2 regions of the Geobacillus sp. FSL K6-0789 genome follow, and region 2 is predicted to be linked to the other one. Evidence: riboswitches for the same ligand, from Rfam matches in the RefSeq annotation. Region 2 holds a riboswitch; the other holds the start of a gene.
What was found. Region 2 has a riboswitch for S-adenosylmethionine ahead of NSQ51_RS14330 (methionine ABC transporter ATP-binding protein). Riboswitches for the same ligand answer to the same signal wherever they lie in the genome.

Region 1 (7,259 bases), 950 kb from region 2:
GTGACGAACTGGGATCAGGGGATGATGCCGCTTTCCCGGCTGCTCGCTTGTTTGCGCCTTCTGCTATTCTATAAAAAAGTGCTCGGCGTGGACATATGCGGGGAGTACCCGCAAGCGGCTGTCGATGTATTCCATCCGTTTTGCCGTGAAGCGCAGCAAAAAAATGAGCGTGCGAATACGGCCATTTTGGAGACGTGTTTTCAATATGCGGCGCCGCATTGCGGCCGGCTTAAGCAGGACGGATGGTGATCCCGCTTTTTCATTGGTGGAAAGAGCGCTTGACGGCAGACGGACAACGTCTGCGCTGGGAATAGATCCAAGCGGTGCAACAGTCAAATGCCGCTTCCGTACACAATGCGGAACTTAGTTTCGTCAGGGCGGACGGGGCGCGGCTCAACGTGCATGCGGGAAACTTTGGCAAACATCGTGCCGGCTTCAATCGTATCCAAAAACAGTTGGAGCGCGCTTTCATGCCCTTGGACTTCCATCTCCACCGTCCCGTCATCGTTGTTTTTCACCCAGCCGGTCAGCTGGCGTTTGAGCGCTTCGTGTTGGACGAAATAGCGAAACCCGACGCCTTGCACGCGCCCTTCGACCATGACATGAACCCGTTTCATCATGATTGAAGCCCTCCTTCGCTGCGGTCGCTTCGCTTCCATCATACCATGAAAAAAGGAGCTTGTCTGCTCAAGCTCCTTTTTTCGCTGCCGACAGCGCCTGCACCTGTTGTTGAATGAGCGTTACAAGCCGCGGATGATACCCTAAGTATGAGCATAAATGCCACTGTTGATCGGAAACAGGCATCGCTTGCAGCTTCCGTTCGACTGTTTTCATTAAAACGCCGGTAAACAGCAAATACGGCACGATAAAGACGCGCCGGTATATGGATGCCTGCGCCCGCTTGAACCCTTCGTCAAGCGTCGGGCGGATGGCGGCGAGAAAACAAACGTCAACGTGCGGCACGCTCGTTTTTTCTTGCAAGCGCCGGGCGATAGCGGCGATGTCGCGCTTCGTATCCGGGTCGCTGCTGCCGCGGCCAATCAGCAGAACCATTGATTCATGGTCAAGCGGCGCCGGCTGCTCGCCGATGCGGTCGATGATGATGTCAATCATTGCATCGTGGACGCCAAACGGCGCTCCGCAGACGATCTCCAAAGACGGATGGCGCTGTTTCGCTGCTTTAAGCGCAGCCGGAATGTCCTGTTTGGCATGTCCGGCGGATAGAAGCAGCAACGGGATGACGATCACACGGGTTGCCCCTTGGGCGGCGCAACGGTCAACGCCGGTCGCAATATCCGGCTCAGCCAGCTCAACGAAGCACAGTTCTTGAATCGGGATGTCGATGGCCGCCTTGCATTGTTCAACGAAGCGGGCTGCTTCTCGGCGCGCAGCCGGAACCCGGCTGCCGTGGCTGACGTACAAAATGGCTTCCATCGCCATTGCCTCACGAGGTGGCGCCAGCGGCTGCCGATGATGACAACAACCGCTCAAACCATTGAATGTTGGCGCGCAGCCGGACGACATCCCCGATGATGACCATGCTTGGATTTTCGATGCGTTCTTTGGCGGCAATAGCGGCGATTGTCGACAGCGTGCCGGTGACCGTGCGCTGGATGGGGGTCGTTCCCCACTGAATGATCGCCGTCGGCGTATCCGGCGCCTTGCCGTATTTAATCAGCTGACCGCAAATGTATGGCAAATTGTGGACGCCCATGTAAATGGCGATCGTATCAATGCCTTTGGTGAGGCTTTCCCACTTAATGTCTTCGCGGGTTCCGTCGCGGCGATGCCCCGTGACAAAGGCGACGCTGGAGCTGAACTCGCGATGGGTGACAGGAATACCGGCGTAAGCGGCCGCCGCGATGGCCGATGTGACGCCAGGGACGATCTCAAACTCGATCCCGTGCTGAACGAGCGCTTCCGCCTCTTCACCGCCGCGCCCGAACACAAACGGATCGCCGCCTTTTAAACGGACAACTGTTTTTCCTTTTTTTGCATGCAGAACGAGTGAACGGTTGATCGTTTCCTGCTGCATAGCATGGTAGCCGGGCAGCTTGCCGCAAAAAATGAGTTCAGCGTCTGGCTTGGCATATGCCAGCAAGTCCTCATTAATGAGGCGGTCGTACAAAATGACGTCGGCTTGTTGAATGCATTTCAACCCTTTGACGGTAATGAGTTCCGGATCGCCGGGGCCGGCCCCGACCAAATATACTTTCCCCATCGTTGTTTCAGCCCTTTCTGTCGTGATCCCGTCAGCTGCCGGCAGCAGCGCAAACGTTCCGTTGATGTTCATTGTAAACGCCTGGCCGTGGCATGAAAACGACTTTGTAAAATCGTCTCCCACTCTTTTTTCGAGTGGGAAACACGGTATCGTTAATGGGTTTCCAATGCGGGGATGAATCCGCGCTCCCGCAAATACGCGAGCACTTGCTCGACACATTCGTCCACCGAATAACGATGCGTTTCGATGGTCAGCTCCGGCGCTTCCGGCGCTTCATACGGCGAATCGATGCCGGTGAATTCGCGGATTTCCCCGCGGCGCGCTTTTTGATACAGCCCCTTTGGATCGCGCTTCTCGCACTCCTCAATCGGGCAGTTGACATATATCTCAATGAATTCGTCTTCCTCGACTAAGCGGCGAACGAGCGCCCGGTCTTCGGCAAACGGCGAAATGAATGCCGTTAACACGAACTGGCCGCTGTCGACAAACAGTTTGGCGACTTCGCCGATGCGGCGGATGTTTTCTGTCCGATCGGCGGCGGAAAAGCCGAGGTCTTTATTGAGCCCGTGGCGGATATTGTCACCATCGAGAACGTAATTTTGAATGCCAAGCTCAAACAGCCGTCTGGAGACGGCGTTCGCCACCGTCGATTTGCCGGATCCGGACAGGCCGGTGAACCAAAGGACGGCGCTATGATGGCCGTTGCGTTGGCGGCGATCTTCTTTTGTCACCGATGTATGATGCCAAACGATATTCGTGCTCATCTCGCTCCTCCTTTAGCGTGTCGACGGGGTGACCGTTTCGCGTTCTTGCAGCCCTTTGATCAAAACGGCGGCCACTTCCGGACGGCTGAATGTGCTCGGCGGCACTTGGCCGTTACGCAACATTTCACGGACTTTCGTGCCAGAAAGGACAACGTGATATTGCGCGTCGTGCGGGCATGTTTTCGTCGATGCCATGCCTTCGCATTTCGTGCAATAAAAGCTGTGTTCGAAAAAGAGCGGTGTAATGCCAAGCTCTTCGGCTGTAAAGTTCGAGAAGATTTTTTGCGCATCATACGTGCCGTAATAGTTGCCGACGCCCGCATGGTCGCGGCCGACGATGAAGTGCGTGCAGCCGAAGTTTTTCCGCACCATGGCATGGAAAATCGCTTCGCGCGGACCGGCATAGCGCATCGCAGCTTGGAAGACGCCCAAGAAAACGCGGTCTTTCGGATAATAGTTTTCCAGCAGCACTTGATAGCTTTCCATCCGGATGTCGGCCGGAATATCGTCCGCTTTCGTTTCGCCGACGAGCGGGTTTAAAAACAAGCCGTCCACGATTTCAAGCGCGCATTTTTGAATGTATTCATGGGCGCGGTGAACCGGGTTGCGTGTTTGGAAGCCGACGACGGTATTCCAGCCGAGTTCGGCAAATCGTTTCCGCGTTTCGGCCGGATCGAAATAAAACGGAGCAAACTGGCCTTTGTCGGTCCGTTTGACGAGCGTAACCGCTCCGCCGACGTACACATCTGGTTTTTCAAACAGCTTGCGCACGCCCGGGTGAGCGAGTTCATCGGTTTTATAGACGAGCTTGGCTTCTTTCGTTTTATCCGGGCGGTAAATATCGGTGATTTCAATGACGCCGTAGACGTCGCCGCCATAAACGAGTTTCGCTTTGTCGCCGACAGTGAGTTCACTCGCTTTTTCTTCCGTCACCGCCAGCGTGATTGGAATGCTCCAGACAGTGCCATCAGCGAGGCGCATCGTTTCTACGACCGCATCGTAATCGGCTTTCGTTAAAAACCCGGTGAGCGGGCTGTAGGCGCCTGTGCCGATCAGCTCAAGGTCGCTTAGTTCGGCTTTGGACAGCTCGATCGTTTTCGTTGCTTCATCGATTGGGTAATCCGGATTCCAACGGTTGATCAATGTGCCGCCATGCGGAATGCTCAAACTCATGTTCATAACCTCCTAGATTGATAGATGTTCATTAAATGCCGCCGCCATGTTCATGAAGCGAACGCTCTTCTTCGGCGACTGTTTTTTTTAAGCTGATGACGCCAAGCGTCGCCAGGCAGACGCTGAAGATGGCAATCACCGTGTAAACATCGCTGTCAAGCAACAGTTTCACAAGGCTGTACGAAATGACAAGGGAAAATATTGGCGAAACAAACCACACTTTCAACAGTTGCACGACAATCCGCTTTTGCCAAATCGACATCCCGCTTTTCGCCGTGCCGATGCCGATGATCGCCGATGTCGTAATCTGCGTAAGCGGAACAGGCAAACCAAACAGCGACGAAATGATGACGAGCACGGCTCCCGTGCCGGAAATGGCGATTCCTTCAAACGGGGAGAAGTTTGTAATTTTCTTTCCGTTTGTTTCTAACACGCGATGCCCAAGCAACAGGGCGCCGGCAGCGACAAACAAGCCGCCGAAGATAGTTGCCGGCCCGACCGCCATCAGCCCGGCGCCGACGAGCGGCCCGACGGCATTGGCCACATTGTTCATGCCGGCGGAAAACGCCTCGAGAAAGCCCGTGACAACGAGCAAGGCCATGAATGTTTTTTGCCAGCGCCCTTGTTCAAGCTGCGGATATTTTCGCTTGAGCGTCAAAAACCATTTGCCGACAGCCAGCGTAAACGAAAAGGCGACGATCGGGATCACGATCCATACCGACACGATAAACAGCAGCTTATGAAAGTACAACGCCTGATAGGCGATGCCAACACCGACGACTGATCCAACGGTGATCTCGCTCGTCGAGAGCGGAATGCCCATGATGTTCGCCGCAAAAAGTGAAATGGCCGCCGCCGTTAAAATGATGACGACGATTTTGACGGTGAGGATCGAAGACGGAATAATGCCCGACCCGATCGTTTTCACTACTTCTCCGCCGCCAAGGCTGCCGAGAAACACGCCGATGCCGCAAAGAAGGAGGGCCATCGACTTTTTCGGAATGGCGCCCGACCCGTACGCGACGCCCATCGAGGCGGCCGCGCCGCTCGCCCCGATGTTCATGGCGAAGAAAAAGGACACAATAAAGGCAATGGCAAGGAGCATATAGTTGTTCTCCCCTTATGTGAGATGGAGCCCGCACTCCGTTTTCCCCTGGCCGGCCCAGCGCCCGGAGCGCAAATCGTTCGGATCCGATGCCGGCGCTGTGCAAGGGGCGCAGCCGATGCTCGGGTAGCCCCGGTCATGGAGCACGTTGTACGGAAGACCTTGTTTATATACGTAATTCCAAACGTCTTTCCACGTCCAATGAATGAGCGGGCACACTTTAATGGAGCGGAATTTGTCGTCTTTATTGATGTACTCGACATGGCGCCGCGTCGGCGACTGTTCGCGGCGCAAGCCGGAAATCCAGGCGGTGACGCCGGTCAAGACTTCCCGCAGCGGAATGACTTTGCGCAACTCACAGCATTTGTTCGGATCGCGTTTCCATAGTTCATCGCCGAACTGTGCAGCCTGCTCCTCCAGCGTCAAGTGCGGCTGTTTCATCACGATGCGGAGCGACGGGTATTTTTCCTGTACGTTCGCGATCGTGTCGTACGTCTCTTGGAAATGCATCCCTGTATCCAAAAAGACGATTTCCGCATCCGGCTTGACTTGGAAAATCAAATCAATGAGCACAATCCCTTCAATGCCGAAACTGCACGCATAGACAATGTCATCGCCGTATTCGCGGTACGCCCAAGCAAGGACAGCCAACGCCCCTTTCGTTTCATCATCGGACGGAAAAGACGGTTTTTCGGCCGTTTCCCATTGGTCATATGTGAGCATCGTTTCCCCCTCCTTAAAAAACAAAGAAAATCAACATAATTAGTCGGATATTCATCCGGCAACGGGCAGCCTGGCGATAAAAACGCCCCTTCCATTTCGGAAAGAGCGGAAGAACGAGGGACGCCTTATCTTCCAAAATGGATCCCATTTTGCTGGAATTAGCACCTTGCCAAACGCGGCAGGTTGCCGGAGTTCATCGGGCCAGTCCCTCCCCCGCTCTTGATAAGCGTATGTAATTTATATTGATTAAATTTTAACACAATTGGCGCTAATGTCAATCCTAGTTTTTCGATAGGAATTTTTTTATATACATAGGCAGCTTCGCGATGCTTCCATCCGGTGACGGAAGGAGAGGATTACCGCTTGCGCAGGCTTCCGAGCTCCTCAACAATGGCCTGTATTTCGCTTGAACTGAACGTTTCACGCTTCATGACCATGTCGTAAATGTCTTTCAGTTCGTCATACCATGCCTCGGAAAAATGGGCCGGCTTAATCGCATCAAAATTGAGCACTTTTAATTTTTTCTTCAGTTGTTCAACGATATATTCGACGTTTTCTGCGGACGGTTTCGATAAATCCATGGTTTCGCTCCTTTCGTGGCAGGTTATCATGTATTGTACCACACCGGCGGTGAAAAAGGGGAGAGGCAATATAGTCCGCGCCAGCGTTAGGTGGTAAAATATAGGTGCATGTGCACGAGCTGCTAGAAAGCAGCTATCAAGCGCTTGGATGAAAAGGGAAAACTAATGCCAAGAAAACGGGATGGAAAGGAGTGGCTGCTTCGATGGTCAAAGTGTTGTTTGTTTGCCTCGGCAACATTTGCCGTTCGCCGATGGCGGAAGCGGTATTCCGTCATTTGGTGAACGAACGGGGGCTTGACGGACAGATTGTCGTTGATTCAGCGGGAACGGGCAGCTGGCATGTCGGGGAGCCGCCGCATGAGGGGACAAGGCGGATTTTGAGTGAAAACGACATTGACTATTCCGGCATCCGCGCCCGGCAAGTCGGGCGCCGCGACTTGGAGGAATTTGATTACATCATCGCCATGGACGCCGCCAATTTGAGCGATTTGCGCCGGCTCGCCGGGCCGAATTCGCCGGCGGTGATCGCCCGGCTGCTTGATTTTGTCCCGGATCGGGAAAAAGACGATGTGCCGGATCCGTATTATACCGGGAATTTTGCCGAAGTGTACCGCTTGATTCGCTCCGGCTGCGAGCATTTGCTTGACGCGATCGTCCGCGATCATCGGCTGGCCCCTAGGGAAAGAAAATGA
Region 2 (7,259 bases):
GACGCGCGACTCCTGCTCGGCGTTTGATTTTGACGCACCGTGCTCAATTTTCCCGATGCCGTTGAAAATCGAGGTCGCGCTGTCGCGGACGACGCCGTGTTTTAAAATGTGGCCTTCTGTATGCTTTTCGTAATGAATGACGCTCGTCGTAAAGTTTTGCACTTGCTCGCCGCGGCTGACCGCGACCGTTTTCGTATCGCCGAACGAGCCGTCGCCGACAAGGCGGGTGATGTTCTCGGAGACCGTATTGCCGTCATTCATCAGCCCGAGCGCCCATTCGATCCGTCCATCGCGCCCGGCGATGCCGCGCCGATTGACATACGTCGTGGTGCCTTTGGCCAAATGGTCGACAGCGGCGAAAAAGACGCTTGCGTTCGCTTGAGCAAACACCTCGGCGACCACATTAACGACCGCGTTTCCTTCGCGGCTTGTTGATATATAATTTTCGACAAACACGACGCGGCTGTTGTCTTCCGCCACGACGATGACATGGTTAAACAAGGCGATGTCGTCTTCGTCTTGAATATAGACCGCCTGAAGCGGCGTTTCAATCTCCACATTTTTCGGGACATAGACAAACACACCGCCGTTGAGCAGCGCCGCATGGAGCGCGGCAAGGCGGTGCTCATCCGGCTTGACCGCCGTCATCAAATAGTTTTTCAGCAAGTCGCCATGCTCGCGCGCTGCGGTGAAGATGTCGGTGAAAATGACGCCCTTCTCCTTCAACTCATCGGACAGCGACACATACGCCGGCGTATGGTTGCGCTGCACGTACAAATTTTTCGTTCCTTCGCCGGCTTGCATGAGCGCCTTGACCGCTTCAGGCAAGTCATCGAGGCCGGCATATGGCGCACTGTCAACGGCATGGCGTGAGAAGCCAGTGAAGTTCCAATTGTCGATTTTCGTTTTCTCCGGTTTCGGAAGCGGCAGCCGCTCCGCCAACCGAAGCGCCTCAAGGCGCCGCTCGGTCAGCCAGCCCGGTTCGCCGCGTCCGCTTGAGAACGTGCGGATGTAGGTTTCATCGAATGGGATTTTCGTTTCTGTCGCCATAGTCCTCCTCCTAACGCTTACGCTTCTTGTCCGACCGTTTCGTCTTCGATGCCGAGTTCTTTTTTGATCCAGTCGTACCCTTCCGCCTCAAGCCGCTGCGCCAGCTCCGGACCGCCGGACTTGACGATGCGCCCTTGCATCATGACATGCACATAATCCGGGGTGATGTAGTTGAGCAGCCGCTGGTAGTGGGTGATGATCAAACAGCCGAACTCGCTGCTGCGCATTTCGTTGACACCTTTGGCGACGATTTTGAGCGCGTCGATATCGAGGCCGGAGTCGATCTCGTCTAAAATGGCGATTTTCGGCTCAAGCATCATCAGCTGCAAAATTTCATTTCGCTTTTTCTCCCCGCCCGAGAATCCTTCGTTCAAGTAACGGTGCGCCATATCCGGGTTCATTTCGAGAAACGCCATTTTTTCATCGAGCTTGCGGATGAATTTCATGAGCGAAATTTCGTTGCCTTCGCCAAGCCGGGCGTTGATCGCCGCGCGCAAAAAGTCGGCGTTCGTCACTCCACTGATTTCGCTTGGGTATTGCATCGCCAAAAACAGGCCGGCGCGCGCCCGTTCGTCGACTTCCATCTCAAGGACATCCTGGCCGTCGAGCGTCACCGATCCTTCTGTCACTTCATATTTTGGATGGCCCATAATGGCCGATGCCAGCGTCGACTTCCCCGTTCCGTTCGGACCCATGATGGCGTGGATTTCCCCGCCTTTGACTTCCAAGTCCACTCCTTTTAAAATTTCTTTTCCCTCCACGGCGACGTGGAGATTGCGAATCGTCAATACCGCCATGCAGCATACCTCCAATTCTCAATTGAAAGTCAATTCACTCGCTTGTCTTCTAGCGATCGTTCATTCTCATTTTATTCTCATTATCATTTTATAACAAATGAAAACTACGTGCAACTTTCCCGCTCTGTTTTCACTGTGACCGTGTGAAAAAACAGCGCCTTTTACTATTTTACACGAAAACCGCAAGCTTGTACGAGTTTTTGCAAAAAAAGACCCCGTTTTTTCCGGAGTCTAGTGAGCCGCCCGCAGCTCGCGGAGGCATTCTTGCACAAGCGTCACCGCTTGGCTCATCGCCGCCCCGCCGCCAAACGCGGCCGCCACCGCGTATACTTCCAAAATTTCCTGTTCCGACGCTCCTTCATCAAGGCAGCCTTTCGCATGGTAAATCGTGCAATACTCATCTTGCGTCGCCAGGCTGATGCCAAGGGCGATCAATTGTTTTTCTTTTTTCGACAGCGCTCCCTCGGCAAAGCACGCTTCCGTAAACGCGTTAAACCGCTCGGCTACGTTCGAAAGTTTTTTGGGTGAACGCCTCTATCCCTTCTTTGTAGCGGTGAAGGGAGGATTCGACCGATGCATAAACGAATGGTATTGAAAGGGTGTGGAAACACCACCGTTTCGCCAACATCGACGGAATGTCATGATGAAAACGAATGGTTCTGTTCCACTCCCATCATCATAGGAAAGGGGGCAATGCCATTGATTCGTTGGGTTGTCTTTGCCTTAACCGCCGCTTTCGCTTCGTTTTTGGCATGGATCATCATCGGCAGCATTCTCGGTGAACACGGGGACGTCATCTTCAGTTTAACGACAGTGGTCGCCCTGCAAAACTGCGTCATCATCGTCATGCTCGCCGCCGTACTGGCGCGTTTGAACAACCGATGAAGCGCGGGAAAACAGACCGGCCGCGGCGTCTCTCCATCCAAAACGGTTTTGAACTTTCGGGCGGCTCTTTTTTGTGCAAAAAATAACGGAAGCGATTCGCTTCCGTTATTGATTGTTTGTCGCCGCTGGAATGACGGCGCCGTGGTATTTTTCTTTGATGAAATCTTGGATTTCTTTCGATTGCAGCACTTCGACAAGCGTTTTGATTTCTTTCCGGTTTTCATCGCCTTTGCGCACCGCCACAATGTTCACATACGGATTGTTTTTCGGCGACTCCACGGCGATCGGGTCTTTCGCCGGGTCCAAACCGGCGTCAAGCGCATAGTTGGCGTTGATCAAAACCGCATCGCCTTCGCCGTTTTTGTAAATTTGCGGCAGAAGTCCAGCATCGACGTCCGCTTTAAATTTCAAATGTTTCGGGTTTTCGACGATGTCGTTGACCGTCGCTTTCGTTTTATCGATGCCCGGTTTCAGCTTAATGAGCCCCTTTTCTTGCAGCATCGACAAAATGCGGCCATGGTCGGCGACCGAGTTGCTCATGATGATCGTCGCGCCGTCCGGCAGTTCTTCAATGCTTTTGTATTTTTTCGAGTATAAGCCGATCGGCTCGATATGAATGCTGCCGGCGTTGACGAAATCATAGCCGTACTCTTTCTTTTGCGATTCCAAATACGGAATGTGTTGGAAATAGTTGGCGTCGATTTGCTTCTCAGCCAGCGCTTTGTTCGGCAAGATGTAATCTTGGAACGTAATGATCTCCAAGTCGATGCCTTTTTCTTTCAAAATCGGTTTCGCTTTTTCCAAAATTTCCGCATGCGGCACGTTCGACGCACCGACTTTCAACTTCACCAATTTGCCGTCTTTGCCGCCTTCCGCGCTGTCGTTATTGTTGCCGCCGCATGCCGCCAAAGCGAGCACGAGAATGGCGGCGAGCAACACACCCAACCATTTCTTCATCAGTTGTTTCCCCCTTTATCGTTTATCGATTTTCGAAGTGACAAAGTCACCGATCAGCTGAATGATAAATACAATGACCAACACCAATACGGTTGCGACAAATGTCACATCGTTATGGTTGCGCTGGAACCCTTCCAAATACGCCAAGTTCCCAAGCCCGCCGGCGCCGATGGCTCCAGCCATCGCTGTATAGCTGACGAGCGACACCGCCGTCACCGTAATGCCGGAGACAAGCGCCGGCAATGACTCCGGCAGCAACACTTTCCAAATGATCGTCCACGTTGAGGCGCCCATCGCTTGGGCTGCTTCGATGACGCCTTTATCAATTTCGCGAAGGGCAATCTCCACCATGCGGGCGTAAAACGGTGCGGCCCCAATGATCAAAGCCGGCAGCGCCGCATTGGCGCCAAGCATCGTCCCGACGAGCCAGGTGGTAAACGGAATGAGCAAAATGATCAAAATAATAAACGGAATGGAGCGGAAAATGTTCACAAACGCCGCAATCACGGTATTGACAAACCGGTTTTCCCATAGGTTGCCCTTCGCTGTCAAAAATAGAAGCAAGCCAAGAACGATTCCGAGAACGAAAGTGGCCGCCACCGCCACTCCCGTCATATACAGCGTCTCGACCGTCGCCGCCCACATCGTCTCCCATTGGACGTTCGGCAGGAGGTTAGCGAGCATCGTGAATCACCTCCACCGCCACCTGCTGGCTTTGAATGTAGCCAAGCGCCCGGTCAATTTCATCCGCCGCCCCATTGATGTGCACAAACAGCACCCCATAAGCGCCTTGATGGGTTTGCGAAATTTTCCCTTGCAAAATATTCATATCGACGGCAAATTGCCGCACGACCTGGCTGATGAGCGGCTGGCCGGCCGCCGCGCCGACAAACGTCAGCTGCGCGATCAGCCCGCTCGGGTATTGGCCAAACAAATGGGAAATCGCCTCTTCCGTCTCTTCCGGCTCGACGAGCTGCTTGACGAACCGCTTCGTGATCGGCTGCTGCGGGTTGCGGAACACGTGCAACACGTCGCCTTGCTCAACGATTTTGCCGTTTTCCATCACGGCGACGCGGTCGCAAATTTTGCGGATGACGTGCATTTCATGGGTGATCAGCACGATCGTCAGCCCGAGCCGCTTGTTGATGTCAACGAGCAAGTCCAAAATCGCATCGGTCGTCTGCGGGTCCAACGCCGATGTCGCCTCGTCGCAAAGCAGCACTTTCGGGTTGTTGGCGAGCGCCCGGGCAATGCCGACACGCTGCTTTTGCCCGCCGCTCAACTGCGACGGATACGCCTCTTCCCGCCCCGTGAGCCCGACGAGCTCGATCAATTCATCGACCCGTTTTTGCCGCTCCGCTTTCGGAACACCCGCAATCTCGAGCGGAAACGCAATGTTTTCCCGCACTGTGCGCGACCAAAGCAAGTTGAAATGTTGGAAAATCATCCCGATCTCTTGACGCGCCTTGCGCAGCTCCCGCCCTTTGATGCGCCCCATGTCGCGGCCGGCGACGACCACCCGGCCACCCGTCGGCTTCTCGAGCCCATTGAGCAAGCGGATGAGCGTACTTTTCCCCGCGCCGCTGTAGCCGATAATGCCGAAAATTTCCCCTTCGCGAATCTCAAGCGACACATTGTCGACGGCCGTGACCGAGCCGTTAGCCGCTTGATAGATCTTTGTCACATGTTCGAGTGTAATCATCGTTTCACCTTCCTCCCCAAGGCGGCGGAGCGCAAAAAGAAAACCTTTCTGCCCGCAGAGAACAGAAAGGTATTGTGCACCATTCCGTCTCTTATCTCTCAAAGCAGGCCGCTTTGTGTGAATTGGCACCTTTTCAGCGCACGCGCTGACGGTTGCCGGGCTTCATTGGGCACATCCCTCCACCTCTCTTGATAAGAGCGCAACAATCGCCTATTCGATTGACTACAACTGTGATTGTATCACCTTGTGTCGAACATTGTCAATAAAAATTTCACCCAACATGCCGATATGGCTTAGCCAAATGGAGGAGCGACTCAAGCAGCAACAGATGACGAAAGCTTCCCGATACATGCACTTCGCGCAGCCGGACGAGCTGCTGCAGCTTCAGCTCGCCGTCTAAAAGCGAGCAAAGTGCTTTTTTGGAGCCGTGCACCGTCAAGACGTTCCGTTCATCAGGTTCCCTTCCGGCAGTAAGCTCCTTGCCGAGCGCCACCATGGCGGTCTCTTCCTCGCTTTCAAAGCGAACATACAGCTGCTCATCCGGCAAAATCGGCAACAAATGGCGCAACGTTTGCATCCGTTCCATAAACTGTCCTACCAACTCGCACATTTCCATTGAGCATCCTCCCCCCATCTCCTTTGTCCTTTTATTTCCATGCCGAAGGGGGAGAATCCTTTACAAAAATCTCGACAGCCGCCGTGGCGAACCAACGCCGTTTTTGTCATTTCCCATGAAATGTGTCAAACGGCGTCAAAAAATGGCGGATCGTCAACGCGGCAAACGGGCGCGGATTGCTTCGTACAAATAAGGGACCGAATGGAACGCATACCATTTGCCGATGATCTCTCCGCCGGCGAAAAGAAGCAAGCACGGAACGCTTTCAATTTTCCACGCCGCCGCCTGCTCGGGGATGTAGTTGATGTCCGTTTCGCAAAACGGTATGTCCGGAAACAATTGTTCTAGGACAACAAGCATGCGCCTCGCCAACTGGCACGTGCCGCACAGTGGGGTATACAACGAAAGAGCGAGAAGCGGCTCCCCTTCCACCATTCGCTTAATATCGTTTCGACCGATTGTGTTCACTCGCCTCTTCCTCTCATGAACGATTCGATACGGACGTCAAAATGGGCGCGCAGCAGCACATGCGCCAAATGCCAGATCGGGGCGGCGGCCACTTCGCGATACGCCCGGTCAATGTAAATATGCCCTGCTTCCGGAAACACCCGGCGGAACTGCCGGCGCAATTTTTCCCCCGCCTCGTCGGCATCGGCGAGCACGTACACATCCCGCCCTTCGAGTTCATCGGCCAGCTCCTCAAGGCGCGCATCGCTGATCGTGCCGTTCGTGCAAATGATGACAACCGGCTCGTTCAGCACGGCCGCCACTTTTTCCTTATCTGACCGCCCTTCCACAATAATCACTTTTTCCACCTGTCGCATGTCCGACCCACCTAACGTGAATGAGGATACAATATTGTATGGCAACAGAAAAGCAACGGCCATCCGCCGTTGCCTCCTAACACCAGCCCGCCTCCCCGTCGCAGTCGACATATTTTTGATCCGGTTCAACGGTAGCGGTGACCCATTTTCAAATTTTCCCATTTGTTCGCTTTATCCGTTTTTCCACGCTACAGCCGCAGGAAGCGGAAGGCGGCCGATGAGCTCGCCTCCCTCGTACAGTTCGATCGTGCGGCCGTTCCATTTGCCGGTGACCCGGTCCGTGACATCCAGTTGCTTCGTTTGCAACACCATCACGAGCACCCCTTTTTCATCACATTCCGGTATGTATAGGGGGCCCGGTTCGAAGCGAACTTTGCAGGAACGTTTATCCTTCGTTGATCATCGCTTCGTATTGTTCGGCCGTCAAC

Region 1: linked by a shared signal. The riboswitch ahead of NSQ51_RS02450 (phosphoadenylyl-sulfate reductase) and the one ahead of NSQ51_RS14330 (methionine ABC transporter ATP-binding protein) in region 2 are both predicted to bind S-adenosylmethionine.

What each region holds. Positions count from the first base shown of each region.
Region 1 is NZ_CP151966.1:481,900-489,158, forward strand. It holds gene NSQ51_RS02415 (arginase family protein) at 1-249, shown strand, start outside; gene NSQ51_RS02420 (acylphosphatase) at 333-617, opposite strand; gene NSQ51_RS02425 (sirohydrochlorin chelatase) at 688-1,434, opposite strand; gene cobA (uroporphyrinogen-III C-methyltransferase) at 1,445-2,221, opposite strand; gene cysC (adenylyl-sulfate kinase) at 2,374-2,985, opposite strand; gene sat (sulfate adenylyltransferase) at 2,998-4,158, opposite strand; gene NSQ51_RS02445 (inorganic phosphate transporter) at 4,190-5,263, opposite strand; gene NSQ51_RS02450 (phosphoadenylyl-sulfate reductase) at 5,279-5,986, opposite strand; SAM riboswitch class I at 6,109-6,215, opposite strand; gene NSQ51_RS02455 (DUF1128 domain-containing protein) at 6,343-6,567, opposite strand; gene NSQ51_RS02460 (low molecular weight protein-tyrosine-phosphatase) at 6,771-7,259, shown strand.
Region 2 is NZ_CP151966.1:2,680,685-2,687,943, forward strand. It holds gene sufD (Fe-S cluster assembly protein SufD) at 1-1,050, opposite strand, end outside; gene sufC (Fe-S cluster assembly ATPase SufC) at 1,068-1,847, opposite strand; partial or broken gene NSQ51_RS14310 (carboxymuconolactone decarboxylase family protein) at 2,079-2,475, opposite strand; gene NSQ51_RS14315 (hypothetical protein) at 2,541-2,732, shown strand; gene NSQ51_RS14320 (MetQ/NlpA family ABC transporter substrate-binding protein) at 2,838-3,689, opposite strand; gene NSQ51_RS14325 (methionine ABC transporter permease) at 3,705-4,373, opposite strand; gene NSQ51_RS14330 (methionine ABC transporter ATP-binding protein) at 4,363-5,391, opposite strand; SAM riboswitch class I at 5,480-5,589, opposite strand; gene NSQ51_RS14335 (hypothetical protein) at 5,663-6,007, opposite strand; gene NSQ51_RS14340 (thioredoxin family protein) at 6,161-6,475, opposite strand; gene NSQ51_RS14345 (toprim domain-containing protein) at 6,472-6,831, opposite strand; gene NSQ51_RS14350 (DUF2553 family protein) at 7,003-7,143, opposite strand; gene gcvH (glycine cleavage system protein GcvH) at 7,217-7,259, opposite strand, start outside.